DNA from 3 places in the Qiania dongpingensis genome. Region 2 is predicted to be linked to each of the others. Evidence: riboswitches for the same ligand, from Rfam matches in the RefSeq annotation. Region 2 holds a riboswitch; each other region holds the start of a gene.
The links. A riboswitch is a leader RNA that binds a small molecule or an ion and turns the genes downstream of it on or off. The one in region 2 is predicted to bind cobalamin.

Region 1 (10,190 bases), 1.5 Mb from region 2:
CAGAACCTCATCGGAAAAAGGACGTTTGTGCATCCGATGCGGCAGTACATAAGAAGCGGCCCTTCGGATGTCTTCTCGGATCACTTCCGTCCGTCCTTCCCATGCGGCCAGTGTCCTGGCGGTATTCACCATACAGATATCCGCTCTGTGTCCGTCCACATGCAGGGAAATCCCAATCTGGGCGGCCAGCATCAGAATATCCTTCGAATAAGAAACCATGTGAAAGAGTTTCTTTGCCTTTAAAATCCGCGCTGTGAGTTTTTCCTCCTCTTTCCGGTATTTCTCAAGAAACGGTTCCGGATCTTCCTCAAAATCCAGTCTTCTGGATATCACCTCTACCCTATCTGCCGTCTCTTGTTCGCCTTTCACGTCCGTTACCAGGCCAAACCTGTCCAAAAGCTGAGGACGGAGCTGTCCCTCTTCCGGATTCATAGTCCCAACGAGGACAAACCGGGAGGGATGACTGTAGGAGATTCCTTCCCTTTCTACCCGGTTGACTCCCATCGCCGCCACATCCAGGAGCAGATCCACAATATGATCGTCCAGAAGATTGATCTCATCTATGTACAAAAGGTTCTGATCCGCTTCTGCCAAAAGCCCCGGCTCAAATCTCCGTTTTCCTTCTTGTATGGCGCTTTCCAGACTAAGCGTGCCTACTACTCTATCCTCTGTGACGCCTACCGGCAGATTCACCACCTTCATTTCCGGCATCAGAGACGCCAGCGCCCTGACCGCGGTGGATTTCGCCGTCCCTTTTTCTCCCCGTATCAGGACTCCTCCCAATTTGGGATTGATGGCGTTCAGAAGAAGCGCCGTTTTCATATCTTCCTGTCCCACAATGGCAGAAAAGGGATAATTATACTCTGTCACCATAATGTCCTCTTTCCCGGCCGCAGCCGTTCTTCTATCGTATTTCATTCAGGATATCCTGGAAGATATCCGAACTCTCCGTCAGCTTCTCCAAGGGAATCCGATATCCGTTCATGGCATCTGCCAGCTGCTCTGCCAGTCCCAGACGCACATATCCTTGCTCTGTATCGATCACTATGCTGCGGATTGCCTCGCTCGCAAAGCGTTCTGCCTGGCAGACAGCCTCTTCATAGGGTGCCTTTTCACCGGCTGTCGCCCTTCCGTCTGTGATGAGCATGAGCACTGGAAACACCGTTTTTTCCTTGGCCAAGACTCCCTTCAATATCTCGTAAGAAAGACGGATTCCCTCTGCAAGAGGCGTTTTCCCCTTCGTCCTCAATTCCATCAGCCGGCTGGCAGCCAGATCCACACTGTTTGTAAACTCCAGTAAAAGGCGGGCTTCCCTATCCTGAAAAATGAGCATAGCGATCTTGTCACGCTTTTCATAAGAATTCTGGAGAAGAGAAAGTACGATTCCTTTCACGGCAGCCATCCGTTCGTTCGCTCCCATGGATGCGCTGGCATCCACCGCAAATAAAAGATAACATCCCGTCTTTCCGCTTCTTACTTTCAGCCGGATATCCTCTGACTTTATCCTGACCGCCATTTTTTGTTCCCCCGCCCCTTTTTCTCCTGTAGAATGAAATGCTGCGTGAAGCAGGGTGTCCCCGAACGCGACATCTGAGGCGCTCATTGGGATTCCCGGCCTGCTTTTCACGACGTGTCCCTGACCTTTCATTTCATCTGCCCGAATCCTCCGGCCGGTACAGTTTGCAGAGTGTATCTTTTCGCCGTATTTCATCCAATCATTGACCGGATGGACTTCGCTTGGTGCTTGAAGATCCTCCTCTTTTAGAAGGTTTTCATCCGTCCCCCGCTCTGTTTTCGTGCCTTCCTCTTTCTTACTGCCTTTTAGTTCTTTTTCCCGTTCCGCCTCATTTCCCTGACTCTTTTCCGCCCATTCTTCCGACAATCTGTGACGGCCTCTGTGAGGGAATACATATTGTGCCGCTTCCAAAAGATGAGCCGCAGTCACCATGGTCCCATTCCCCCAGGCTGCGGCGGCCCGGGCAGTCTGAATCAAGAAAAGCTCCGCATGGTTTCCCTCACACCCGGCTTCTTTCACCAGTTCGGAAGCCAATGTTTTAGAGCCCTCCGTGATTTCTATCCTATGCAGCCGTTTTCTGGCTCTGTCTAAGTTCCTTGCTATAATCTGTGTTTTATCACGAAATCTGTCGCAGAACTTTTGAGGGTCCTCTTCGTATTCCAAGCGGCGTTTAATGATCTGCATCCGCTTCCTTAATTCCTTTTCTCCTTCCATGTATACTAGAAGACCGAATTTATCCAAAAATCCAGGGGAGACTTGTCCCTCTTCCGGATTCATGGTTCCAATAAAAACCATATTTCCAGCCTCCGCAGAGATTCCGGCCGCCGTCTCATCCGGCAGCAGATTGGATTCATCCATGTATAACAGATGTCCCCGCGCCTGTTCCAGTATTCCCGGAATATGCTCTCTGCGTCCGTCTTTTGTAAGACTTTCCCAGTCATCGCATCCATAAAGCCTGTCTCTCGTCGTATGGAGAGGGACTTCGTACAATTTCATGTTATGGTCCAATTCTGCAAGACCGCGAACCATGGTGGATTTTCCCGTCCCCTTTTCACCCGTGAGCATCACACCGCCCACAGCCGGATTGATCAGCGCATAGATCAACGCCTGTTTCGCCTTTTCGTTTCCTACCAGTGCACTGAATGGGTATCCCATTTTTTTATCCTCCAGCAACAAAACAATAAAGGACCTCTTTTGCCGGAGCAAAAGAGGTCACTAAAAAATAACCAATCCCCTCATCCCGGAAATATCTGGAAACGGATATCCTGACTTCGCTTCTTCCTCCAAGGCCCTTCTCAGCAAATCTGCCAATGGTCTCCGCCTTTTCGTCTGCGTTACAGTAGAGGTGACTGTCCCGGATTTTCACCGGATTCCCCGTTCATTATTCTGTTTGTTACAAACATGTCATATTTTTTTATTATAACACCTTTTTACCCTTTTGACTTATCCAAAATTGCTATTTGATAAATCCCGGCCTTTTCTATCCCCTCCTTCTGTTCGCCCATAAACACACAAACAACAATATGATAGAAAATGTACTCCCCAATATCAAGAACCAAATACCTCCATTTTGGCGGTCTCCTGTTTCCGGAGATGCCGTAGTCTGTACCGTCTCTCTTTCTGTCTTCTCCTCAGTCGTCGGTTCCTTTTGAACTTCTGATGTCTCCGCCTTTTCCTGAACCGTCGTTTCTGCACAAGCCGTCGTTTCTTCCTCTGGTTCTTCCGGACTCTTTTTATTTATTGCCGTGATTACCAGCTCCCCTTTTGACTCCCCTTCAATCTGTACCTCCAGTTCATCACATGGTTCATATCCTTCCGGAACGTCTGTTTCGCGGACCAGATATACACCATAAGGAAGCGGCACCGTTTCTAGTTTCCCATTGGAATCTGTATAGAGAATCGTCTCTCCCAGGCCTCCGATCACGACCGGCTCTGCCTTCTCCCAATCATATTCCCCCTCCTTTCGTACCAAAGATGACTTTAAATAAAATGAAAAACCTGCGTGAGGAAGAGGGAGCTCCTTTCCCGCATCTCCATATTTTTTTAGGATGACCGGCCGTCTGATCATTTCGTCCTCTGCCTCAATCATAACCTCTACGACAGGCGTCGTATCATCCTGATATTGAAGCGCTGCCTCATATTCCTCCGGATTCTTCCAGTATCCTTTCGGCGGAGCAGCCTCTGTCACTATATAGTCTCCAAGTGGAAGACCGCCGAGTGCCCCTTCTCCCTTCTCATCGGTGACAATCTGTCCCATCAGAATACGCTCTCGTTCGCCGTTTTCTGCCTGGCCGGAAAGAAAATAGACCTCATAGACCGCGCCGGCCAACGAAGCGTCTCCAAAAAGCTCTCCCTCCTTTGAAGAGCGTTTTTTTAAGGACAGGGCTCCCTTTGCCGGAAGATTTTCCCAGGTACTGTCCACGATCTGTCCCGCCCGCACTATGACAGTTTTTGGCTCCTGCGTCCTTATATATCCTTCCGGGACCTCAGTCTCCCTTATTTCATAGCTGCCGTCGGCCAGATAGCCGCTCATACCTATTCCATCATTTCCGGTGAAAAATTCGCATATGGGGTCAGAATCTGCAGGAGCATTCAAGGGAAACACGCCGAAACGAACGCCGGCCAGCGGTTCATTCGTTTCCCCGTCATACTTTTTGACCTGGATTTTTCCCGGCTCCTCCGGCAGCTTGATCCCATTTTCTGCATGCTTTATTTCTGCTGTTCCTATCTTTTCTACCTTTCCCATCGTTTGATAAGCACTGTCTGCCGGTTCGAACACCGACACCTGGTTACCGTCCCCCGCATATCCTGTCGCCTTCAGAATCAGTTGTTTTTTACCGTTTCCTTTCCAGGGAAAGCTCAAAGAATACGTCCTTCGGTCCGTGAGCTCTGTTTCCGTACTCCAGGAATTTTCGGACAAGATTTCTCCGTCCAGCTTGATCTCACTCCCTTCTTCCAGGCCCTCTGCCGATATGGTACAGGCGTCCATATTTTCCGCGAAAACAGAAAAACTGACGACAATCTCTTCTTCACTCCGGCTCGCAGAAACGCCTGTAATGCTGATAGAAAGATATCTCTTTATACGGTTTCCATAGATGGCATTTCCGGCCAGTGTGCGGAACATGGAGGCTGCATCCACTCCCTCCAGATTTATGGGGGAGGCTTTTTCGTAAGCAAAATAGTCGTAATCACTGCCATCCTCGCGCATGGAGGCCAGCACCGACCATATGGCCAATTGTGTCGCCTGCCGCTGCGCCTCTTCGGGAATCCCCTTACTCAGCCAATATCTGGTATTCAATGGATAACCGTCGGCTATGACATTCCGTATGGCTTCTATTCCTTTTCCGCTTATCCGTCCACCGCCTCCGGCGCCTCCATAGGACTGGTTCCCGTCGGGACTCTGGAGCGTACTGTTTAAACAGTACGCCACCGCCCCGTCCGAGGTGTCCTGATACGCCTGAATCACATTGCTGGTATCGTTGATCACCAGATACATCTTTTCAAAGGGAATTTTTAAAAACCCGGATACAGAAACCTCCTCTGCCTTTGTCACAGAACAAATAGCTGTCAATCCTATAAACAGGTACAAAATAGTTCTGCTTATTTTTCTTTTCATATAATCCGTCCTCTCATATAATGGTTTTTGGACGGACAGGAAGCAAACTTAATAACAGACCTTCCCCTCCTTTATAATTTAAATTTGCTTCTCTTTGGTATTCACTCTATTGATTTTTTAATATGATATGGAAACTATTGACCAGAACCGGTCATGAAATAACTGATGTGCAAAGAATAAGCTGGCTTCCTGCCCTTCCCTGCAGAAGTCATTATAACAGGAAACCAGCTAAAGTTCAACAGGAAAACGTCTCTCCTTCTTTTCTGATTCGCTTTATCTTACCCCGGTATGGCTCGGAGACCGGCTCTTCCAGCAGACGGTCCATCACCGTATAATCCATTTGAAAATGCATGGGAAATACAACATCCGTATCTGTCTTCCTCATGAAATAGTCAAATCCCCACCAATATCGTTCTTCCTGCCTGGGATCCAGCGGAACAAAGGCAGCATCAAAATGTCTTCCGTCCATTTTCTGAATCTCAGTCTGGAACCGCCTGGTCATATCTTCATATTCTGCCTCTGTCTCTCCAATCCAGGTCCACCAGTTCAGATCTCCCGCATGGTACAGGCTTTTTCCTTCATAGGACAGAAGAAAGGCCACACCCTCGTCTGTGGAGGCCAGTGTCTCCACCTGGAGAACGCTGCCGCCCACTATAAATTCCGCCGAAGCGTTCTTTCCAATGTAAGAAATCTTATCATACGCCGAAGCCGGAACCTTTATCCTTTCCAGATAGGCGCGGCTCATCCGGATATCCTTCGACAGGAGAAAATGGATATTCGGATAGATTTCAGCCAGGGACAGCACCGACACCCGGAAATGATCGTCGTGTTTATGGCTTGCTAAAACAAAAATATCCTTTTCCCTGGGAAATTCCGGAAGCTCTCCCGCATAATAATCAAACAAAAAGACAGCGTTGGGAAATTCAATGGAGAAGCTGCTGTGATGGATATATGTAATTTTCATACAAAACCTCCTTTCACTGTGGGCGGAGACGGCGGCCCGCCGCTTCGCGCGCAGGCCGTGTGAATGCCCGATGATCTACTGTTCCAATCCATAAAGTGCCGAATACTTGTGCTTCAAATAGGCGATATAGTAATGAGGATTGAAAGGCTCGCCTGTCATATCCTGCAGCACCTCACCCATGTTTCTGGCCGCGCCAAACCTGTGGATGTGTTGATTCAGATACCCGGTGATCTGTGCCAGGCCGCTGTTCTTTAACAGGCTTTCCACATCCAATTCCTTTGACATCTGATGATATATTTGGGAAGCCATGGCATTTCCCAGGGCATAAGAAGGAAAATAGCCGAATTCTCCCATGGCCCAGTGGATATCCTGGAGCACCCCTTCTGTAGGGTTACTCGGCTTCAGTCCCAGATATTCTTCGTAGAGCCGTTCCCATTCCTCCGGCAGCTGCTCCACCGAAAGGCTTCCGTCAATCAGCTTCTTCTCCAGTTCATACCGGACGATGATATGGAGACAATAGGTAAGTTCATCGGCCTCAGTCCGGATAAGCCCCGGCTCTGCACGGTTTATCGCCCGCAGAAACTGATTTAAGGATACGTCTTTTAGCTGATCCGGAAACTGATTCTGTAATCTTCCATAGATTGGTTCCCAAAACGCCTTGCTTCTTCCCAGGATGTTTTCATAAAACCTGGACTGTGACTCATGTACACCGCAGGTTCCTCCCATGACCGGGGTCTGCGTCACTTCGTCGCCGTTCCCCTGTTCGTATATCGCGTGTCCCGTCTCATGTATCGTGGAAAAAATGGCGCTCTCCAGATTATCTTCATAATAATGCGTCGTGATCCGCACATCGTCTTTATGAAGACTGGTCGTAAACGGGTGTTCACTTTCCGCAAACACGCCCCTGGAAAAGTCAAATCCCAGATAAGCCGCCAGCCATCTGTTCCAATTCTTTTGTTTTTTTATATCATAGGTTTGAAAAAGGAATCCCGATTCCACAGGCTCCTTCTTGCTTTTTTCTGTAACAGCCTTCACAAGCGGAACGACTTCTGCTTTCACCTGATCAAAAAAGTCATCCAGGATTTCCATCGTAAATCTTTCTTCATAGTCTGAAAGAAGAATGTCATAAAGGTTTTCACCCTCTTTTTTCCGATATGACGCAAACCGTTTTCTCGTATCCACGATCTCAGACAAAACCGGTGCAAATATTTTAAAGTCACCGCTTTTCTTTGCCTGGCTCCATTTGCTGACAGACACAGCCGTAAGCTCCGAAAAACGGCGGTATTCATCCGGCGGGATAACAGACAGCTTCTCCCGCTCCCGTTCCAGAGATTTCAGCACAGCCCTCTGAATTTCCGAAAGCCCCTCCTTTTTTTTCTCCTTCTCTAAAAGCTTTCCGGTTTCTTCCCTCACAAGAAGCTCCTGGTAATCGGCGGATAACGTTCCTACAACCTTCGCGGTCCGGTCCGCCGCTTCCGGCGGCGCCAGAGTCTCATTGTCCCAATCAAAAAGAGTGAGGGCAGTCTGAAGGGCATTCCACCTCTCTAGGAATCCTGAAAACTCATCTCCCTTATTTTCTTCTGCTTCTTTGGCTTCCATAAAGTCCCTCCTTTGAATATCCATAAAAAATTAATGTGGGCAAACCTGCGAAGCTCTCTTTTCCCACAAAGGAATGAAGAGGATGCTCCCACATCCTCTTCTCTATTGTGTTCTATTTTCGTCTAAACATTCCTTTTGCTGCTCCAGAGGTTCCTTTTCTTCAGATCCAGATACTCATGATAGGCTTTTTCCATAATCTGCTTTTCATTTTGAAATTTCAAGAGATGATAAGCTTCATAAAATTTATAATATCCGGAATCCAGGAAATATTCCTCCCGTTGTGGTTTACTGTAATAGCTGTCCGCCATCATCAGATACCAATGCACGTCCTTTTCCACAGTATCCTGCGGAATGTTGAACGAATATTGGCTTTTCCCAATATATTTGACAATGGATGCCTGAACGCCCGTTTCCTCTTTCACTTCGCGCAGCGCCGTCTCCTCATAGGATTCTCCTGCTTCTACAGTTCCCTTCGGCAATACCCAGCCCTCGTATTTATTCTTATAATTCTTATAAAGGACAAGAATTTTGCCGCGAAATATAACCACACCGCCACAGCTCGTTGCTTCGATCATTGCAATCCCTCCTGGTCTTGGTGTGTCTGACTCTAACGAGATTATACCCCATTTTGCAAACAGGTGCAAGGGCCGCCGCTGTCATGTGATCATTGTCCGTTTTTTTTGGAGAAATATCCTTCAAAAAGTGCTTTGGCGCCTTTTGTAGCCACAGAACCGCCTAACCCTCCATTCTCATAGATGATACTGATGACGATTTCCGGATTTTCCGCAGGAGCAAATCCGACAAACCAGGCATGACTGTCTTCTTTATTGGAATTAAATTCCGCAGAGCCAGTCTTTCCGGCTACCTGATAGCTGTCCGACTTCAGTGAAGGACTGGTCCCTTCATTTACCACAGCTACCATAAAATCTGTAAGAGTTTCCGCCTCTGAGGCAGATAAAAGCTTACCATAAGACGAGGGCATGAACTGCTTGACGATTTTGCCATCGGAGCTTTCCACTCGGTCGATCAAATACGGCGACATCATGGTCCCTCCGTTGGCGATCGCGGACGTAATCATCGCGTTATGAATAGGGGATATCATGGTCCTTCCCTGCCCGATGGAGGTCTGCACCCGCTCGGCCAGGCCTGAGGTGCCGTCCATGACAAAGGAACTCTCTTTATACTCCATGGACAGCGGAAGCTCCGTATTGAACAGGAAGCTGTCGCAAAGTGCATGGAAACTATCCAGGTTTAACTGCTGTCCGACGGTAGCAAAAGAACAGTTACAGGAGTTTGCCAAGGACAGACGCAGATTCAGATGGCCGTGTACATGGTTGTCATAACAGCTCATGACCGCGTCCCCATAGGGAAGTGTACCTTCACAGTCAAACTGATAGTTTTCCCAGGTATCCGGGTACTCCCGGATATATTCCAGAGTAGTCAAAAGCTTAAACGTGGAGCCAGGCGGATAAAGCCCCTGGGTCGCCCGATTCAATAGGTTCGCGTCCTGATTCTCTTCCGAGATCAAAGACTCCCAGTCCGCGGATATCGTATTTGGATTATAGTCCGGCTTTGATACCATCGCCAGTATTTTTCCGGTACTGGGCTCCAGGATCACACAGGCTCCCTTATAATCTCCTAATGCATCATATGCCAGCTGCTGCAGATACGGGTCAAGAGTAGTCACCACATTATCCGCGGGGCTCTTCACCTCAGACAGTTCATTGTTCACCTGGTCGATAACATTGAGGTGGGAAGTGAGAAGATACTGGTTCGCCGACGACTCCAGTCCAGTCTTTCCTGACGCGGAATATCCGACCACATGGGCAAACAGGTTCTCATAAGGATAATTTCTCGTTTCATTTCCCTCTTCATCTTCCACTGTTTTAGCCAGCACCTCTCCGCCGCTCCCGCGAATCTCCCCTCTCACGATCTTTTCCGAAAATGTATCAAGCCTCGCATTATAAGAGCTGTTGATGATATCCCTGCTCTTCGCCGTAACATAATAGGAAAAGTAACCGATGGTCGCGATGAACATCAGTACGAAAAGGACTCCAGCAAGGCGGATCTCCCTATTTACTTTTCTGGTTCTTTCCTCTACCTGAAGGATTTCTTCTTCTTCCTTCACCTGACTTTCCAGAGCCTTCTGCACCTTTTCCATATCTCTTCGCGTATACGGCCTGTCGTCTTCGTTCCTGTTCTTCTTCCTGTTCAATTCTATCAACCTCGTCCTGTTTCAAAATATAAAGCCCCTGAATAATCCCAAACATGATGAAAGTACTCATGATCGAGCTGCCTCCATAGCTCACAAACGGAAGCGTAATTCCCGTAGAGGGAATAAATTTGATGACGCCTCCGATATTCAGGAACACCTGTACGCCATAGACTGCCGCCAGCCCGAAGGCTATGATCTTATAAAACATTCCGTCCATCCAGGTGGAAATCCACAAAAACTGCAGTAGGCAGCTTAAGCAGATCAAAATCAGCGCAATGGC
Region 2 (10,190 bases):
TCCTTCTGCAGGCGTCTGTAAACAGGAATTCCCGTTCCGCAGGCCGAGAGCACCAGTACCCTTGGCATCCCTCCCGGCCCAGGAAGCTCAATGCTGCCAAAGCAGGGATCAAAATACCCGTTGTCGATATCGTAAAGCTCCCGTATGGTCTCCTCCTTAAAAATTTCGTCCGGCCTGCCAAAATGAGAAATCCATTCTCCCTTGACGCAAAGAATCTTGTCGGAGATCTTTTGGGCCAAATCAATCTCGTGGAGAGACATGATCACCGTGATCCGCTTCCGCTTCGCCATGTTTCTCAAAATGGACAAAAGCTCCAGTTTATGACGGATATCCAGAAATGAGGTGGGTTCATCCAGTATGATGATCTCCGGGTCCTGACAGATTGCGCGGGCCAGAAGCACCCGCTGGCGCTGTCCATCGCTGATGTTATTAAAATCTCTGGCGCCCAGGTCCTCCGCATGAACGGCGCGCATGGCCTCCTCTACCTTTTCCTCGTCCTCACGGTTCAGGATCCCGAGACGCCCTGTGTAGGGATAGCGTCCTGTCGCTACAATATCGTGGCAGGTCATGAGCTCTGGCTTCATGCGTTCTGTCAACACCACAGACATCCTGGTGGACAAAGCTTTAAAGGACATCTCTCCGATGCTTTCCCTGTCAAAGACCACCGTTCCGGCAATCAGCTTCAGCTGTCTTGTGATACTTTTCAAAATGGTGGATTTTCCGGATCCATTCGGTCCGATCAGAGTTACAATCTCCCCCTTGGAAACCCCAATATTGATATCCCGAATCAGCGGTTTTCCATTGTAGCCGACGGAAAGGTTGTTCATTTTCAGATGATAGTCTGCCATCACTGCCTCCCCTTCTGCCGCTTCAGCATCATAAAAATGACTATGGGCGCTCCAAAGATGGACGTTACCGTACTGATGTTCAGTTCCAGCGGCGCAAAGGCCGTTCTTGCGATCAAGTCGCACAGCATGCAGAATACTCCTCCGCCCAGGAAGGTTCCTGGGATCACCACCAGCGGCCGCGATGTATTCAGGCACCTTTTGATCAGATAGGGAACCGCGATCCCCACAAAGGAGATAGGCCCCGCAAAGGCTGTCACGCAGGCGGAGAGAATGCTGGAAAGCAAGATCAAAGCCACTCGGAAAGCCTTGATGTTCACCCCCATGCTCTGGGCATAGGCCTCTCCCAGCTGATAGGCCCCGATGGGCTTTGAAAGAAAAAAAGTGATCAAAAGAGTGACCGCCACCACCACGGACGCCACCGCCACATTACTCCAGCTCATGCCGGAAAAGCTTCCCTGGGACCAGCCATGGAGATTGACGATGTCAGAATCCTCGGCAAAAGTGATAACAAAGTCCGTCACTGCTGAACAGATATAGCCTACCATGATTCCGGCGACTAAAAGCGTCGCCATATGATGAAGGCGCCTGGAAAACAACAGGATGAACCCAATGGTGAGCAAAGACCCCAGAAAGGCGGCCACGATAAGAGTATATGAAGAAACGGACCGGGATCTCCCTAGGAAATAGATCATCGTCAGGGCGACCACCATTTTCGCGCCGGAGGATATCCCCAGCACAAACGGTCCTGCGATGGGGTTCTCAAAAAAGGTCTGCAGCAGAAAACCTGAGAGGGACAAAGCCCCTCCCAGGATTGCTGCCATCAGGATCCTCGGCAGACGGATTTTCCAGATAATATTGTACTCGGTCGCGCCCCCTGTCCCGCGAAATAGAATACGCAGGATCTCCGGGACAGAAATATCCACGTTCCCGGTGTTGATATTCAAAACGGTGATGGCCAGGAAGGCCGCCAGTAGAACGGCAAATACCAGGATATACCTGGAACGCCGTTTAAAATTTTCCATATGAAAGTCCTGCTGCATATCCTGTCCTCGTCTACTCCACTTTTGTTAAAAACGTCATCTGAGACGCGTCACCGCCGGTCAGCATAAGATTCAGATCGCGAATCAGCTCCCCGACTATGTCCGTTGCCTGGTACAGCGACTTTCCTGTGGTCCAGACGTTTCCCTCCTTCACCGCTTTGAAGTCCGAAAACATCTCGCTTTTGGCCAGCAAATCCTCCACACCGGCCAGAGGCGCGTCGATGGACGCGTTATAGACCAGATAGTCCGCATCCACGGCAGTCGCGTAAAATTCCTCCATGGTCAGAGGGATCGATGTCTTTCCAGACTCATCCTGAAGGTTGGAAAACGCATAGCGCCCTCCTCCGATCTCAATCATCTTCGGAATATAATCTGTGGGCTTCCTTACCACAACAGAACCGTCTGTGCTGACGTAGAAATACGCCACAGTCTTTTCCGTGTTTTTAAAATCTTTCAGATCGCTGATCACCTTGGCCTGCTGGTCAAAAAATGCTTTCGCTTCGTCTTCCTTATCTACCATAACACTGTATGCCTTGATCCACTCCGTTCTTCCCAGCGGATGGCTCTCGTAGCTGGAGCGGTCGATGAACACCGGGATATCCAGCATTTCGATCATCTCCTGCACCTTCGGGGAATGAAGAATCATAGTCGACTCAATGGCCAAATCGCACTGTTCATTCACCAGAAGCTCATAATCCGGTTCGCTGTATTTTCCGGCAAAGAGGACGTCTCCACTTTCCATGGCCTTCACAGCGTCGTCTATGTACCAGCCAGAGGCCTGGGTACCACTCAAACGGATAGCATCCAGCGCATTCATGGAAGCAAAAAGGGCCATGGCTGAGGTCGCCGCCAGATAAATCTGATCCAACGGCTGCTGCAGAACAATGATGTCCTCGTCCAGGCCATCCGGAACCGGCTTGTCTTCCGGGATCACCAGATATCTGGCGCTGTCATGGACATCGATCAGTCCGTAGCCGCCTTCATAATAATACACATCAAAGCACTCCGCATAGGTGAGCTCCATGGTTGACTCATAGGTAAGTCCTGCAATTTCCGGCGCGTCGCCGCTCTCTCTGGCCGCTGTCGTCACCTGTGTCTCTCCCTGACTGCTTTCCGTCCCGGCCTCTGTCTTCGTCTCCGCAGCGGTTTCCTGTGTCTCCGGGTCCGTCTGCTTTTCTGTTTCCTTTTCCGCTTTCTGTCCGCAGCCCCCCAAAAGGAGGACTGCAGCCAGTATCAGCGCCGTAACCTGATATAACTTCTTCTTCATCATCTGTTCTCCTGCTGCGCTGCTTTTTTCACAGCCGCCTCAAAAAGCTGGTCCGCTTTTTCCTCACAGCTGAAAAGTACGCCGTATACTTTGATCCACTCGTATTTGGCCAGCTCAGTCTCTTCATCGGCAGACCGGTCGATGATCACCGGGATATTAAACATGGCAAGGTTCCCGGTAAGCTCCTCGAAGCGTTCCGTCTGCTCTTTGGCCGTAAGCTCTTCGGCCTCTGCTCCGTTCATAACAGCTTCGCTGTTTTTCTCCGCGGCCTTTTTCTGGCCGTCTGTTTCTTCATCTTCTTTTTCCCTGGGAAGCAGTTCACCGGGCAGAACAGCCAGATTGGTCTCCTTTTTGATCAGAGCCTTATAATCGGGCAGGTCATACTGTCCGCCGAAAATTACCTCAGCTTCCTCTTCTCCATCCTTCACGGTCATTCTTTCCGCGACAGAATCAATACCACAGTCCTTCTGCTCACAGCCCACCGCTGCCAGATTGTCGAGGATATCCAGTGTCTCCATCATCTCCAGAATCTCATCGGAGGCGGCATAGGCTTTGTCCGCAGGCATCCTCACGATGATCATATCCTGCTCCAGGCCGACCGGAATCTCGGTGTCCTCCGGGACAAGGAGATATTTCACGACATTTCCTTTGTAAAGCTCTGCGGCGATCTCACCTTCGCTGGGGACAAGTTCCTCCCCATCCTCCGTGATGATCTCCGTTTCGGCAGATGCTTTTGTTTTTTCCTGACCGTCACTCTCCGCAGACTCTGCCTGACTGCCGTCCTCTTCTTCCGCCAGCTTTTCCGGGTCCCTCGCCGTATCCTTCGTCAAATCAATTTCCAAAAGGACAATGTCCTGATCATAGTGATAAATCTTGAAATATTCCGCGTAATCCAGCTTTGTCTCAGACTGATACTCCAGCCCGATAATCTGGGGAGCCGTCTCATCCAGCTTCTCATTGCTGTTCTCCCCGGCTGCTTCTCCATTTGCTGCCGCCGCCAGATAAATGAAAATGGTATATTCAATCTCGTGGGTCGCCGACATTTTCGTCGTCATTCCAAAAATCTTATTATTTTTGTTCAGTGCTACAGGGATGACAACAGTGGCCGTGCCGCCGCTCTTAGTGGTATAGTAAGTGTTTCCGTTGGCTTTCACATATTGATAAGAGTCACTGCTGAATACCAATGTCGCATAGGCCTGCCCGTTCTTTACGGTGATCTTGTTGCAGGTTATTTTTACTCTGCCCGTACCGCCGGACCAGGAAAATTTATCCGGCTTATAGACGCCGTCCGCCAGAGTCGTCGCACTGTCCACCCGTCCGGTGGAACCGCCGGTATCAGACTCATACTTAGACTCATTATCGGCCTTTCCGTCATTGTCAGGGATCACATCCGGCTGGTTACCGTCGTCTTTGCCGTTATCGGGATCTACAGGCGTTACCGGCTCATCTCCTCCGCCGGAGATATCGCCGATCTTCTTCATCGTCTCTGACCGGAAAGTCAAGGTCCTGTCATACCACTTGTCATTCTTGATGGAATGTGCCGCGACCGCGATTCCCTTGTCCAAGGCCTCCACAGGAATCGTATAGGTATACTTGCCATTGGCATCCTTCACAAAAGGAGCCCAGGAGGACTTATCCGCCTTTTCTGCGTCAGCCGCGGTCCCCACATACAGATAATCGTAGCCAGTCCCGCTCAGGGTGAGCACCGCGTTCATCTTTCCGTTCTTTACAGTCAGAACGCATTCCACCACCCGGAACATGGCCGCGCTGGAATCTGCTTCGATGGTATAGACGCCGTCTGCTATGGCCGGCGTGACCGCTTCCATGCCTTCGGACCGGAAATTCAAAGTCCTGTCATACCATTTGTCATTCTTAATGGAATGTGCCGCGACCGCGATTCCCTTGTCCAAAGCCTCCACAGGAATCGTATAGGTATACTTGCCATTGGCATCCTTCACAAAAGGAGCCCAGGAGGACTTATCCGCCTTTTCTGCGTCAGCCGCGGTCCCCACATACAGATAATCGTAGCCGGTCCCGCTCAGGGTGAGCACCGCGCTCATCTTTCCGTTCTTTACGGTCAGGACGCAGTCCACCACCCGGAACATGGCCGCGCTGGAATCCACAGTCACTTTGTAAGTTCCGTCAGACGGAACGGTGGGATCTACGGGTTCCGGGTCCGGATCCGGCAGATCACCCGTTCTATCCAAAATGCCATTTATAAAGAAACTTCCCGACTTTTCTGACCAGGAGCTGCTTTTTTCCACATGAACCACATAACTGATCTCTTTTCCCAGATCGGCGGTTGGAATGGTAAAGGTAAAGCTCTTATAGGTATCGCCGATATCCGTCCTGGGAACCGCATCCACGGCTTTTGCATCCTTCACGGAATCCGCGTCACTGGCCAGGCCGATATAAAGCTTATCATAATCCCTCGCCTGGGTGACCAAAGTCACCGTGGCTGCACTGCCGTTGATCGTAAGGCTGCTCCCCCGCTCAAAGCTGAGGCTAGTATAATTGGATACCGGATAGGCAGAGCCATATAAGTCATAAGTGCCGTCCGCCGTCGTATTTGCGTTCCCCGCCAGATTCGGCACATGGATGAACAGATCCCTGGCATAGCTGAACCAACCGCCGTCATTTCCGGGGGTAATGGGAATATTCATCCCCTGCTTCTTTGCCGGGACCTGGAAGGTGAAGGCCGTCCTGTCGTTATCTCCGTCATAGGAGCCTGTGCAGGTCACTGTTTTATTGGTATCAGACTGAACGCCCTGATACAGCTTCGTCCATGTATTTCCTTTTACATACAGAGTGAGGACCACCGTATCCCCCTTCAGCACCGCCTTGGAGGAAACAACTGCAAAATTATTGTAAGAAGCTCCGGTGCCGCCCGCAATAGCCTTGATCGTATCGGTCTCTGTGGGAAACTCCTCAATCCCTTCATCCGGAATGTAGATCCAGAGGTATTGATTCGTATACCAGTCCTTGGCGCTGCCTTCCGGATATCCCAGAGAGACCGGGAGCACCTTGCCCTTATCGGCCGCCGGGACACGGAAGGTAAAGGTCCAGCCGCCGGAAGCAAGCTTCGTTCCTGCGATCACCGGCGTCTTGGAGGCATCATCCTTAAAACCTAAATAGATTTTGTCAAAAGATGTGTTTGCTGTGGAGATTGTAATCTCCAGCTCTTCACCCTCAGCTGTTACGGTGGATTCGCCGACCTTAAACATGGCAAATTCGGCTCCATTGTCCTTTACGACTTTTACCGTACTCCCTGTGACCACAGGGGCCGACGGCACTCTGACAGCAGCTGTGGAAGATATGGCCGTTGTGCCGTTCCCGTCGGTGACCACACAGCGGTACTGCCCCGCCAGATCTTCCGACATAGTAAAACGGTATTCAAAAGTTTTGGCGCTGTCGCCGGTACAATCTGTCCATTCGTTTCCGTCCGCGCTGTACTGCCACTGGTAAGACAGGACTGCTCCTGCTTCGCCTGACGCCTCCACCGAAAGGATGACCTCGGCTCCTGCGCCCGTCACAGTTTCGCCCGCGGGCTGGCTGGTAATGGTGATCTCCGAGGGCTTCTTAAAGCTGTCCGCCGCAGGAATCTGAAATGCCAGAGAGCTGCTGGTGCTCCACGTTCCTTTGGAAGCGCTCCTCGGCACAAAGTGAACCTCTCCGCCCATCATACTGGATGGAACGGTAAATTGGAATTTCTGAAGATTCTTATCTGTATCCGTTTCTCCAAGAACGACCGGTTCTTTGGGATCGTCGTCTTTCATTCCGATATAGATCGCGTCATAAGAAAATTTCCCGCTGGAGGCCGGACTCACCCAAATCGTGACGTCAATTCCGTCACCCTTGACCACGGCCTTTGACGCCGCGATCTTAAACATGGTATAGGCCTGTCCGGGCTTTTTAGCATCGTCGCTGCCATAAACGGCGGTAATCCCGTCATTGGCCAGATATCCTTCCTGCTCGCTGGCCGCACTGACCTTCACCGCATCTGTAACAGCTTCGGCTCCCGCGCTGTCTTTTACCATACAGCGGTACTGTCCTGCCAATGCCGCCTCCATGATGAAGCTGTAAGCAGCAGCCTGTGCGCTGTCTCCCGCACAGTCTGTCCATCCGCTCCCATCGGAGCTGTACTGCCACTGATATGTCACTCCTTCCCCGTCAGCCTCCGCTTTAAGAGTCACCGTCTCCCCGGCCTTTTTGCTGACCGCTTCCGGCTGTTTTGTGATCACCAGGACCTTGGGAATACTCATCCACAGGTAATTTTCCGACCAGGTTCCCTGATCGGAACGGCCTACAGAAACTGGAATCCAGCTGTTTCCGGAAGACAGGGGAACCTGGATGGTAAACTCACAGGTCTCTCCAGTCTTGACCCCGGTAAAATATCCCGGTTTGCTCCCGTCGGACTGATACCCCAGATAGAGCCAGTCAAATGTCTTTTTAGCGCCGGTCTGGAAGGAAATCTCTATCATGTTTCCTTTTACAGTGCAAGTTGGATTTGTGATTGGAAACATTCCATATGTGCCGCCGTCGTTTTTTACTACCGTCACGCCGCTTATGGCGGCCGTCGGCTTCACCGGCTGCTCATCTCCACCGGCTGCCAATAAAACCGTCTGGACCGTATCAATATTCTTTTCACCGGCGTCAGCCGCAGACGTGGGCTCCGCACCGCTCTCGGCCGCGGGCTGTGTCTCCGCCGCGCTGCTTTCCTTTGCCGCTGCACTGCTCTCCTCCGCACTGGCAGTCCCGGCAGCTTCCTTAGTCCCGCCGGTCTCCGTCGAGGACTCCGTTTTGGTACTCTCCGCCTTGCTTTCCTTTCCGGCCTCCGTACTTTCTGCTGCCTCCGGCTCTTTCTTGTCTTCTGGAGCCGTACTGCTTTCCTTCGCCGCCGGTTCTTTTTTCTCTTCTGAAGCCGCGCTGCTCTCTTCCGCCGCCGGCTCTTTCTTCTCCTCCGATAATGCTGCGCTACTCTCCTCCGCCAGCTCAGACGCTGCCGCGTCTGCATTGATACTTGACAATGGAGATAACAGCATTGAGAAAACCAGCAGTAAAGCCAGCAGGCTCATGCTTTTTCGTTTCATCTTAATAATCCCCTTTCCGCGTGCTGCGTTATTCTTTCTTTGCAGGCCGCCCAATTTGATCGGACGCCTCTGTCTTCTTTATCCAGCGCTTCCTCTCTCTAATCCGGCAATCCATTCCTCCTGTCTTTGTGCTTATCGCACGGTTCCGGCCCAGGGAGGCGGCCTTTTGCCTGTCGGCGGTCCATCATACGGATATTATCAAGATGAACACGTATCTACACGTTTCAAAGGACACACCTTTCTGTGAAAAAATGGAGTGAGCAAGCCCATCTCAGACTCCCTAGAATAAAAAAAGCCCGCCCTTCTCCGAAGTGCAGACACTAAAATAAGTCCATTTCTGGATGAATATCATGCTTTCTTCGGAAGCAATTCACCAACATTTTCAGCAGTTTTCCTGACTTACAGATCATTGTTCTTCCGCGCCTTCTCAATACCTTGCGGTACAATGGCTTTTTGCGGTTTCGCTCCCTGTTCACAGTGGCCGGACCGTCCGGGACTTGCACCCGGTTCCCTTTTACCCCTGTGCCTGACGGCACAGGGCACTGAAAATCCCATGTTTATTTTCCTGATTATAACAGATTGTTTGTTCTTTGACAAGTGGAAAGAGTCAAGAATCCCGGCCTGCCAAGAACTGCATCCTGTAAAATTTCGCATAGACCCCGTCTAATTCCATCAATTCCTGATGATTTCCCTGTTCAGAAATCCCGTCATCGGTCAACACCAGTATTTTTTCAGCGTTCCGAATCGTCGACAGCCTGTGAGCGATCACAAACGTGGTCCTTCCTCTGGCCAGTTTCTCCAGAGCTTCCTGTACAACCCGCTCACTTTCATTATCCAAAGCAGAAGTGGCTTCGTCAAAAATCAGGACCGGCGGGTTCTTGAGGAACACTCTTGCCAGAGACAGTCTCTGCTTCTGGCCCCCTGACAGCTTCACCCCCCGCTGTCCGATATCTGTATCATATCCGTCCGGAAGTTCCATGATGAATTCATGGGCATTGGCAGCTTTGGCGGCTTCTATGACCTCTTCTCTCCCGGCATTCTGTTTTCCATAACAGATATTCTCATATACCGTCCCTGCAAACAGATAAACATCCTGCTGGACGATTCCTATATTCTTTCTAAGACTTTTAAGCTTTATATCCCGGATATCCCTTCCGTCCAGAGTCACTCTTCCCCCGCTGACCTCATAAAAGCGTGGAATCAGACTGCAGAGCGTGGATTTCCCCACACCCGAGGAGCCGACCAGCGCGATATACTCTCCAGGCTTCACCGTCATATTCAGATTATGGAGGACATCGTCTTTGGAAGATGCGTAGCGGAAGCTCACATCCTCAAAGCAGATCTCTCCCTTAACTTCTTCAATATCCGCCGCATCCGGTTCATCTTCAATATCCGGCTGTATGCTCAGTATTTCGCGGAACCGTCCATAGCCGGACATTCCATTCTGGAACTGTTCTGTAAAGCTGACAAGCCGTTTGATCGGGTCGGTGAAGTTAGCCGCCATCAGAAGAAATGCCACCAAATCCGACGCATCCAGCCTATCCTTAGCCAGCAGCACGGCTCCGACAGATATCACCACGATTGTCATCAAAGTGGTAAACGCCCCCAATCCGGCATTATAAACTCCCATATACCGGTAGCTGTCCCGTTTACTCTCCAGGAACCGCTGGTTGCCCTCGTCAAATTTGCACATTTCCGTGTCCTCATTCCCAAAGGACTTGACAACGCGGATACCGGAAAGGCTATCCTCAATCTGAGCGTTGACATCCGCGATTTTCTCTCGGTTTCTTTTATACGCCCGCTTCATCTTCTTATTCAGGACGACCGCATAAAACAGCATGAACGGAAGCAGCGCTGCGGCAGAAAGAGCCAGCGGCACGTTGATAAACAGCAGGATTATCAAAGAGCCGATTATCCGGATAACAGAGATCACCAGATCTTCCGG
Region 3 (10,190 bases), 1.1 Mb from region 2:
CGTCGCGGATCTCCTGATCGCGTCTGTGTTTTTCCTTGGTGAGCTGTTCCGACAAGGGGAATTGGTGGCGGATTTCGGCTGGAGTCGGCAGCTTACTGATGAATTCAAAGCTCATGATACGGCCTCCTTTTTATCAGGCATTTTTTTCTCCCATGATATAGGTAGCATAGCCGCCGGCGAACATGAGGATAAGTCCGATGATGAGGCCGGCCACGGAGAAGTGTGTCAGTGCGTTGGTATTATAAAAAATTCCGAAGGGTGAAGAGAGAATCAGGCCCAAAATCGCCGCATAGGTGGAAACGGTATGCTTTGCGAACAGATATTCGATCATCTTAGAAATCAGGAAAATGCCCAGGATAGCCCCTATACCGAAAGGCACAAGGATGGCGGCCTGGGACATGACGGCTGACCAGTTGCCTGCCTTTAATGCATCCACGAAGCTGGTGATAGAATTGATCACGCCGTAATAGTATCCGAGAACCATGAGGACCATAGAGCCGCTGACACCGGGGATCACCATGGTGGCAGAAGCGATGACGCCGAGGAAAAACAGCAGAACGATGGTACCGGGAGTAGCGGTAAGCGTTTTCAGGGTGTCCTCGCTGCCCTGCAGCAGAGGAAGGATAATCGCAAAGGCGAACAAGATTACAAACGCTGAGATGTTGAATACAGTTACACGGCCGCCGCGGTTTTTCCGGATTCCTTTCTTCATTTCCCGGACCAGCATAGGCACGCCGCCGAGGATAAGGCCGAGAAACGTAAGACAGGTGGGAAGGGGCTGATTGCCGAGAAGATATTTAATGGCGTACGTAAAACAGATGATTCCCACGGCGCATCCGAGCAAAATCGGAAACAAAGCTGCGATACTCTTTTTAAACTGCTTGAACAGATGGGTGATAGAAGAAATCAGCTTGTTGTAGATTCCCATGGATACGGCCATGGTTCCGCCGCTGACGCCGGGGATGACATTGGCAATGCCGATAACTGCGCCTTTTATGATATCCAAAACAAAGTTCATAGTTATTTCCTTTCACATTTAAAATAATAAAGTATACAGCAACCTATTATAAAAGGATTTCGGGGGGATGTCAAGAAAAGCAGATATATAGCGGCATAAAGATTTTCCAGAGAATTCTAAGAAATACCTAAGAAATTAGTAAAAATCACCTATAGGAATTGGGCGGAAAATCTGTTATAGTCATCTATAGAACAATCGGAAAAAAGGGTGGGAAAATGAAGGAATTTTTTGAGAATGTTCAAAAGAAGACGGCGCGGCATCCATTGCTCAGCTGTTTTCTTGCAGCCATATTGCTGAATCTTTTTGTAGAGCTGCTGTCCAGGAGGTCTTTTATCAGCCTGGCTGTTTTTGTCGGCACAAGGCCGCATATCTTTCTTTTTAACGCTTGTATCATATTCTGGAGCTTTTCACTCCTTCTTCTGGTCCGGAGAAAACTGTTTCTCTCAGCTGTCATCAGTGTCATCTGGCTGATTCTTGGGATTGTGAACTTTGTGCTCCTGGGATGCCGCGTCACGCCGTTTAACGGGGCGGATCTCCGCCTGACGAAGGATGCGATGGCAGTGGCCGGAAAATATCTTTCCTGGTGGCATTTGGTCCTTCTGGCTATAGCTGTCGCTGCGCTTATCGTGGCATTGGTTATTTTGTTCCGAAAGCTACCGCGTTCAGGGAAGAAGCCTTCCTATATTAAATCTCTGATATTTGTAGTATTCTCTTTTATGGCTCTTTTGGGAATCAACAGTGTGGGGAAGAGCACCGGGGTCCTGGCGAACCAGTTTGGCAATCTGGCTCAGGCATATCAGGATTATGGATTTTCCTATTGCTTTGCCAATAGCCTCATCAATACTGGGATCAGCAAACCGGGGGACTACAGTACGGAGGTGGTCAAGGAAATTAAAAAAGAGGAAATCGTTCCGGAGGAGCATGTGTCAGCTCCGCTCGTTGTGGAGAACAGGCCGGACGTGGTCAATGAGCAGGGAGTGGCGGTGACAGAAAAGACGCCGAATATTATCTTCCTGCAGCTGGAATCCTTCAGCGATCCGCTCAAGTATCTTCATATGGAATGCTCGGAAGACCCGATTCCCAATTTCCGAAAGCTGATGGAACAGTATTCCTCCGGGTATCTGTGGGTGCCTTCCGTTGGGGCGGGGACCGCCAACACGGAGTTTGAGGTAATCACCGGCATGAACCTGGATTTTTTTGGGCCTGGAGAATATCCTTATAAAACGGTACTGCAGAAGCAGGTTTCCGAAAGCATCTGTTTTGACCTGAAAGAGATAGGATATCATGCTCAGGCGATCCACAACAATTCCGGCACTTTTTATGACCGGTATACGGTGTTTTCCCAGTTGGGGTTTGATACGTTCACCTCTCTGGAGTACATGACAGGATATGATACCACTTATATGGGATGGGCGAAGGATGAGATTCTGACAGAACAGATCGCGAAGGTGCTGAATTCCACTTCCGGGGCGGATGTGATCTATACGATTTCCGTACAGGGGCATGGCTCTTATCCTCAGGAGAAGGTATTGGATTCTCCTGTCGTGCAGGTGACGGGGCTTCCCACAGAGGGGGAGACTAACGCTATGGAATATTATGTGGAACAGATTCATGAAATGGATACCTTTGTGGGAGAGCTGATCTCATATCTGGAAAGCCGGGATGAGGAAACTATCCTCGTTATGTACGGAGATCATCTGCCCAGCCTGAATCTGACGGAAGATAAGCTGGAGAATGGGGATTTATTCCAGACGGAATATGTCATCTGGGACAACATGGGTCTTGCGAGGACCAGCCGGAACGTAGAGGCATATCAGCTGGGAGCCTATGTGATGGATAAGGCGGGTCTTAAAAAGGGGACGATGTTCCGTTACCATCAGGCATACCTTCAGAAGACATCACATACCGCGGAGGAAGAAGAAACATATCTGAATGATATGAAGATACTGGAATATGATATCCTTTATGGAGATCAGGATGTGTTTGAAGGAGAGATGCCCTATGAGGCGACTAATCTGCACATGGGAGTACAGCCGATCAGCATCAACCGGGTGCTGCTCCAGAATAAGGGGCTCTATGTAACTGGATGGAACTATACAAAGAACAGTGTGATCTATGTGAATGGAAAGGCATGGGAGACCAACTGCGTTTCACAGAATCTTCTCTATGCGGCAGATGTAAAGCTCAAGGAAGGCGACAATGAGATTACAGTCGGCCAGGTGAGCGATGACAATATCGTACTGAGTGTCTCGGAGCCGTACGTTTTGAAGCAGGAGAAAAAGGATGGTTCCGGAGGTTCCTGAGCAAAAGCGGATAGGAGGAATATCGGTTTTTTCAGTTGCGTTTATGGACGAGATATGGTATAGTGAGGGTGTGCAAAGAAATATTGCCGTATCAAGTGCCTGTCCTTTGACAGGAAAAAGGGAATCAGGTCAGAATCCTGAGCGATCCGGTCACTGTATTCAGGGAGCGAAGCCTCGTCATCCATTGCAAACCCTATCATGCGAGAAGGAGAGGCTGAGCGGAGAACTGTAAGTCAGGAAACCTGCTTGATATGTGAGATGGGCTTCCGGGTAGAGCTACACATCCGACAGGGTATTTCCCTCATGGTGTCGGCTTATGGGTTAAGCGGACATACTTTTGTGAATCTCAAAGCAACAGCAATGCACAAATCTTTCGTTCAGAGAATGAGTCTGGGCTGGCGCAGTGCCGATCCTACTCGCCGGGCTGTGTGCCTGTGTACTGTGTTGTCAGGGCTGTGTGCACATTCGCAAGAACGGAACAAGGGCGTACCGTCTGGTACGCCTTTTTATATTTGTATTAAAGAGAAAATTTTATAGTGACACCAAAAAACAGGAGGAGAAAAATGGAAATATTGCTGACCGGAGGCGCCGGTTATATTGGAACTCATACGGCCATCGAAGTGGCGGAAAGCGGCCGTCAGGTCGTGATCGCGGATAATTTTGTCAACAGCTGTCCGGGGGCGGTGAAGCGTGCGGAAGAGCTTGCCGGCGCAGAATTCCCGGTCTATAACGTGGATGCAGCGGATGAGGCAGCGATGGAACAAATATTCAAAGAGCACCGGATTGAAGCTGTGATTCATTTTGCAGGTCTTAAGGCGGTGGGAGAATCCGTAGAGAAGCCGTTGGAATATTACCGGAATAATCTGGACAGCACCCTTACGCTGCTCAGGCTGATGAAAAAATATGGATGCAGGCAGATTGTCTTCAGCTCTTCGGCCACGGTATACGGGACGCCGGAAAAAGTACCTTTGACAGAAGAAATGCCGGTGGGCAGGAGCTGCACCAATCCTTACGGGTGGACGAAGGTCTTTATTGAACAGATCCTCAGGGATGCGGCCAGAGCGGATGAGGAATTGTCGGTGGTGCTCCTGCGGTATTTCAATCCCATAGGAGCCCATGAAAGCGGAAGGATAGGGGAAAATCCCAACGGGATTCCCAATAACCTGATGCCGTATATTTCTCAGGTAGCGGTGGGAAGGCTGCCGCGCCTGAGGATATTCGGAGATGATTATCCGACGCCCGACGGGACAGGAGTCCGGGATTATATTCATGTGGTCGATCTGGCGAAGGGGCATGTGGCGGCTTTGGACTATGCCGGAGGGCATAAGGGAGTTGAGACGGTCAATCTGGGAACCGGGATTGGATATAGTGTCCTGGATATCGTGAAGGCGTTTGAAAAAGTCAATGGAGTGAAGATCCCTTATGACATTGTGGAACGCCGGGCAGGCGATATAGCGGAATGTTATGCAGACGCATCTAAGGCGGAACAGATTCTTCACTGGCATGCGGAAAAGAATCTGGAGGATATGTGCAGAGATTCCTTTAGATGGCAGAAAAACAATCCCAATGGATATGAGGAAAAGGCCGGATCAGGGTTGTCATAGAATCTTGCCGGAGACAATAGAATAGAAGTAATGATAAGACCCTGGAGTCGGTTTTATGAAAAGATTGTATCGAATGACGGCTGCCCTTTGTCTGTCGCTTTGCATGATGGTATCACTTTGTATGCCCGTGTTCGCGTCCGATGAAGGACAGCCATCTGTGATTCCGGAGATAATGGAATCCGTAGAAGCCGGAGGCAGTTCCGGAGCAGCAGAGAAGCCAGTCTCCGGACAGCCGGAAGAAGGACAGAGTCAACAGGAGGATGTGCCGGGAGAGGCAGTAGAAACATCCGGAAAGGCACTGCCGGCTTCGGCAGAAACATCCGGGACAGAGGAAACTGGAGAGAGCGCCGCTCAGCCAGAGAGCAGCGTCCAGGGAGCGGAAGAAAGCCAGGGGGAAAATACCTCATCCCAGGGAAGCGGAGTTCAGGCGGACCTGGGAATAACCGCTCAGGCCGCTATTTTGATAGAAGCCTCCACAGGAACCGTGATCTATGAAAAAAATCCGGATGAGGCCCTGCGCCCCGCTAGTATTACGAAGATCATGACGCTGATTTTGATCTTTGATGCCATAAGGGACGGCAGGATTTCCCTGGATGATCAAGTCGCCACCAGCGCATATGCCAAATCCATGGGCGGTTCTCAGGTGTTTCTGGAAGAAGGAGAAGTTCAGACTGTGGAGACGCTCATAAAATGTATCGTGATCGCGTCGGGGAATGATGCGGCTGTGACCATGGCAGAGTACATAGCCGGAAGCGAGTCCGAATTTGTCCGCCAGATGAATGAAAGAGCGAAATCACTCGGCATGGAGAGTACAAATTTTGAGGACTGCTGCGGTCTGACGGATTCGGGCACCCATTTGACTTCTGCCAGAGATGTGGCTCTCATGAGCCGGGAGCTCATCACAAAATATCCGGAGATTGAAAATTACAGCACGATCTGGATGGAAAATATCACACATGTGACGAACAAGGGCACCAGTGAATTTTGCTTGTCTAATACCAATAAACTATTGAAAATGAGCAATTCATTCACGGTCACCGGCTTAAAGACGGGGAGCACCAGCCTGGCGAAATACTGCCTGTCGGCTACGGCCAAAAAGGATGGGGTGGAACTGATTGCGGTCATTATGGCTGCACCGGATTTTAAAGTACGGTTCAGTGAAGCGGCCAGCCTGTTAAACTATGGGTTTGCGGGCTGCAAGCTTTACACAGATTCGGATGAAAACCGGGAGGAGCTTCCGAAGCTTCCGGTAGCGATGGGAGTTGTACCGGAGGTATCCCTTCGCTACGGCGGAGAGTTTTCTTATCTCAGCACGAACGGAGAGGATTTCAGCGCCATAGAGCGTCAGATATCCATCCCGGAAAAGCTGGAGGCGCCGGTCCAGGAAGGGGATATAGTGGGCAGTCTCACCTATATGCTGGGCGGCAAGACTCTGGGAACTGTGGATATCCTGGCTGCAGAGTCTGTGGAAGCAGCCGGTTTCGGAGATTATCTGGGCTGGATGTGGCAGTCCTTGCTGATGTAATGACATGAATCAAAAAGAAGAAAAGAAAAAGCGCCTGTTTCCGGCTGCCCGTCGGAGACAGGCGCTTTTGGCGATTTACAGAAACTTTACGCAGTTTATACAGTACAGTGGTGTTGGCTGAAAGAAAAAAATGATATTTTCTATGGAGAAGCGAAGTGAGAAAAGAAAAAAGAGGGAATAGTTATGGATCAATCGACATTCAGCATTGTGGGAAACAGCAAAGCCAAGAATACGGCGGAAAAGATTGCGGGAATCCTGTTTCTTGCCTGTGGTTTTTTCGCAGTGGCCGCTGTTATCGTCATCACGGTGTATATGATTGCAAAAGGGACGCCGGCACTTCACAAAGTCGGCATCCTGGAGATTTTATTTGGGACAGTCTGGAGTCCTACAAGTGCGGAACCGAGCTTTGGTATCCTGTATATCATTCTGACATCTGTTATCGGGACAGGAATGGCAGTCCTCATAGGAGTCCCCATCGGTGTTCTGACTGCAGTATTCATGGCGGAGGTGGCTCCGCCGAAGCTGGCGAGGATGGTCAGGCCCGCGGTAGAGCTTCTTGCGGGGATTCCTTCCGTGGTATATGGGCTTGTCGGGCTTTTGATCCTGAACCCTCTCATGTATAAGCTGGAAATGTGGGTTTTCAAAGGTTCCTCCACGCATCAATGGACGGGAGGAGCAAATCTGCTCTGTGCGGTCCTTGTTCTGGCTGTTATGATTCTTCCCACAGTCATCAATATCAGTGAATCTGCCATCCGCGCCGTACCGAGAGATTATAAAATGACTTCACTGGCCCTGGGCGCTACACGGATCCAGACGATCTTTCGTGTCATCCTACCGTCGGCAAAATCCGGCATTGTGACAGCCATCGTGCTGGGCGTGGGGCGCGCCATAGGAGAAGCCATGGCAATCTGTATGGTGGCCGGAAACTCAGTCAACTTCCCGCTTCCGTTCAGCTCGGTCCGGTTCCTGACGACGGCAATGGTCAGTGAAATGGCTTACTCCCAGGGATTACATAAAGAAGTACTGTTTACCATCGGACTTGTGCTGTTTGTCTTTATCATGATCATCAATCTGGTGTTAAACCGGATAATGAAGAAAGGAGCAAAGGATGCGGACAAATGCCGTTAGTTTATATACGAAGCGCAGACGATTGTCGGACGGGATACTCACAGCTCTCATTTATTTGTGCGCGGCACTGGCAATCTGCCTGGTGGCAGGAATCGTGGGATATGTGGTCGTGAGAGGCGTGAGATCCGTCAACTGGACATTTCTGACCACGGTGCAGAGCAGCAAGAACAATACCTTCGGTATTGCGGGGAATCTGCTGAATACGCTGTATATCATTGTCATAACCCTGTTGATCGCGACGCCTCTCGGCATTGGGGCCGCAATCTATCTGAATGAATATGCAAAGCCGGGAAAGCTTGTCCGGATGATTGAATTTACGACGGAGACGTTGTCCGGAATTCCTTCCATCATCTTTGGTATGTTCGGCATGGTGTTTTTTGGAACAACACTTCATCTTGGATTTTCCATATTGACCGGAGCGCTGACCTTGACTCTGCTCATCCTTCCCCTGATCACGAGGAATACTCAGGAGGCTCTGCGGACCGTGCCGGACAACTACAGAAGCGGAGCTTTGGGAATCGGAGCTACGAAGTGGTATATGATACGCACGATTCTCCTGCCGTCTGCCATGCCGGGAATTATCACTGGCGTGATACTTGCCATCGGGCGCATTGTCGGAGAGTCGGCAGCCCTTATTTTTACCGCGGGAAGCGGCTATATTCTGCCCAAATCCCTTTTCGGCGCCTTTCATAAGATACTGGAGTCCGGAGGGACCCTTACCATCCAGATGTATCTTAGAATGACCAACGCGAAATACGACGACGCTTTCGGGATTGCTTTGGTTTTGCTGATCATCGTATTGGGAATCAACTGCCTGACCAAATTTTTGACGAAGCGCTTCGATGTGACGAGACTGGATGAACGCCGGGTGAAACGGAAGAGGGTAAAAACGAAAGCGTCTAAATAGGCCGATCACAGGAGGATATATATGCTGGCAAATAAGATTATCACAAAGGATCTAAATTTATATTATGGCGAGAACCATGCGCTGAAAACAGTGAATATGAATATCAAAGAAAAAGCGGTGACCGCTTTCATCGGACCTTCAGGCTGCGGGAAATCCACTTTTTTAAAGACACTGAACCGTATGAACGACTTGATACCCGGCGTCCGCATCGAGGGCACGGTGACCCTGGACGGAGAGGATATATACGGTCAGGGGGTGGATACTACTCTGCTGCGGAAGAAGATCGGCATGGTATTTCAGCAGCCGAATCCCTTTCCCATGAGCATTTATGACAATGTGGCATATGGCCCCAGGATTCATGGAATCAAACACAAAGCACAGTTGGATGAAATCGTAGAAAAGAGTCTCCGATCGGCGGCCATATTTGATGAGGTGAAGGACCGGATGAAAAAGTCGGCTCTGGGCCTTTCCGGCGGCCAGCAGCAGAGACTGTGCATAGCAAGGGCGCTGGCGGTGGAACCGGAGGTCCTGCTGATGGATGAGCCGACCTCGGCTCTGGATCCTATCTCCACGCTGAAGATTGAAGATTTAATGGCGGAGCTCAAATCTGAATATACGGTAGTCATCGTTACTCATAATATGCAGCAGGCGGCCCGTATTTCCGACTACACCGCATTCTTTTTAGTAGGCGAGATGGTGGAATTCAATACGACGGATGAGATATTTGCAAGGCCAAAGGATAAAAGAACGGAAGATTATATCACCGGACGGTTTGGGTGATAAGCCGGACGGAAAGGGTATTTTAAACAAACAGGAGGGTTTAATGTGACGACGAGAGTAAACTTTCAGCTGGAATTGGAAGCATTGGATGAGGCCTTGGAAGAAATGGCCGATATGGTGGAAAACAACATTGAAAAATCCCTTGCTTCTTTTGAAAAAAGAAATGTGGAGCTGGCCAGAGAAATTGTTCAGGGGGACCGGGCCGTAGACGATATGCAGCGTTCCATAGAAGCGCGCTGCCTGTCCTTGATGCTACACCAGCAGCCTGTGGTAGCCCGGGATCTGCGTATGGTATCTTCTGCTTTGAAGATCGTGACAGATTTGGAGCGGATAGGCGATCATGCACAGGATATCGCGGAACTGGTCTTACGGATCAGCGATGCCAATGTGATGGAAAACGTGGGGCATATCGTCGAGATGGCCTCGAAGGCCAAGCTGATGATGAAAAACGGCATACGTGCGTATACCACACGGAATACAGAGCTGGCATATCAGGTCATCGACGCGGATGATGAAGTAGATGACTTGTTTAATGAAGTGAAAGAGGAGATTTCAAAGCTCCTTCAGGAGAAAAGGGAACCGGTGGACGACTGCGTCGATATCCTGATGATCGCAAAATATCTGGAGAGGATTGCGGACCATGCGGTGAATATCTGTGAGTGGACAGAATTCAACGAGACGGGAACGGTGCAGAACATCCGGCTTTTGTGATTGCCAAAAACACAGACTTGTTTACAGAAACTTTACGGAAAATACGGAAAACCGTGATAGTCCATATGGAGAAGCGGTGTTAAACTGTGGTTGTTCCAAGAGGAAAGAAAAAGGAATGACAAAGAAGAAAAAGGAGAGTATTGAAGATGAGAAAGAAAATTTTTGCTGCTGTTATGGCAGGTATGATGCTGCTGTCTTTGGCAGCATGTGGAAG

Region 1: another riboswitch for cobalamin. It lies ahead of H9Q78_RS00595 (VWA domain-containing protein); the one in region 2 lies ahead of H9Q78_RS07545 (hypothetical protein).
Region 3: another riboswitch for cobalamin. It lies ahead of galE (UDP-glucose 4-epimerase GalE); the one in region 2 lies ahead of H9Q78_RS07545 (hypothetical protein).

What each region holds. Positions count from the first base shown of each region.
Region 1 is NZ_CP060634.1:125,090-135,279, reverse strand. Features, by position in the region: gene H9Q78_RS00600 (ATP-binding protein) at 1-918, opposite strand, end outside; gene H9Q78_RS00595 (VWA domain-containing protein) at 905-2,671, opposite strand; cobalamin riboswitch at 2,755-2,938, opposite strand; gene H9Q78_RS00590 (thioester domain-containing protein) at 2,997-5,132, opposite strand; gene H9Q78_RS00585 (MBL fold metallo-hydrolase) at 5,368-6,096, opposite strand; gene H9Q78_RS00580 (carboxypeptidase M32) at 6,172-7,695, opposite strand; gene H9Q78_RS00575 (NUDIX hydrolase) at 7,818-8,270, opposite strand; gene H9Q78_RS00570 (peptidoglycan D,D-transpeptidase FtsI family protein) at 8,360-9,856, opposite strand; gene H9Q78_RS00565 (FtsW/RodA/SpoVE family cell cycle protein) at 9,768-10,190, opposite strand, start outside.
Region 2 is NZ_CP060634.1:1,608,544-1,618,733, forward strand. Features, by position in the region: gene H9Q78_RS07530 (ABC transporter ATP-binding protein) at 1-848, opposite strand, end outside; gene H9Q78_RS07535 (FecCD family ABC transporter permease) at 848-1,870, opposite strand; gene H9Q78_RS07540 (ABC transporter substrate-binding protein) at 1,902-3,155, opposite strand; gene H9Q78_RS07545 (hypothetical protein) at 3,155-8,245, opposite strand; cobalamin riboswitch at 8,613-8,807, opposite strand; gene H9Q78_RS07550 (ABC transporter ATP-binding protein) at 8,853-10,190, opposite strand, start outside.
Region 3 is NZ_CP060634.1:514,145-524,334, reverse strand. Features, by position in the region: gene H9Q78_RS02555 (3-deoxy-7-phosphoheptulonate synthase) at 1-115, opposite strand, end outside; gene H9Q78_RS02550 (DUF368 domain-containing protein) at 134-1,018, opposite strand; gene H9Q78_RS02545 (sulfatase-like hydrolase/transferase) at 1,234-3,321, shown strand; cobalamin riboswitch at 3,398-3,585, shown strand; gene galE (UDP-glucose 4-epimerase GalE) at 3,885-4,925, shown strand; gene H9Q78_RS02535 (D-alanyl-D-alanine carboxypeptidase family protein) at 4,981-6,450, shown strand; gene pstC (phosphate ABC transporter permease subunit PstC) at 6,634-7,578, shown strand; gene pstA (phosphate ABC transporter permease PstA) at 7,559-8,485, shown strand; gene pstB (phosphate ABC transporter ATP-binding protein PstB) at 8,507-9,265, shown strand; gene phoU (phosphate signaling complex protein PhoU) at 9,311-9,976, shown strand; gene H9Q78_RS02510 (phosphate ABC transporter substrate-binding protein) at 10,123-10,190, shown strand, end outside.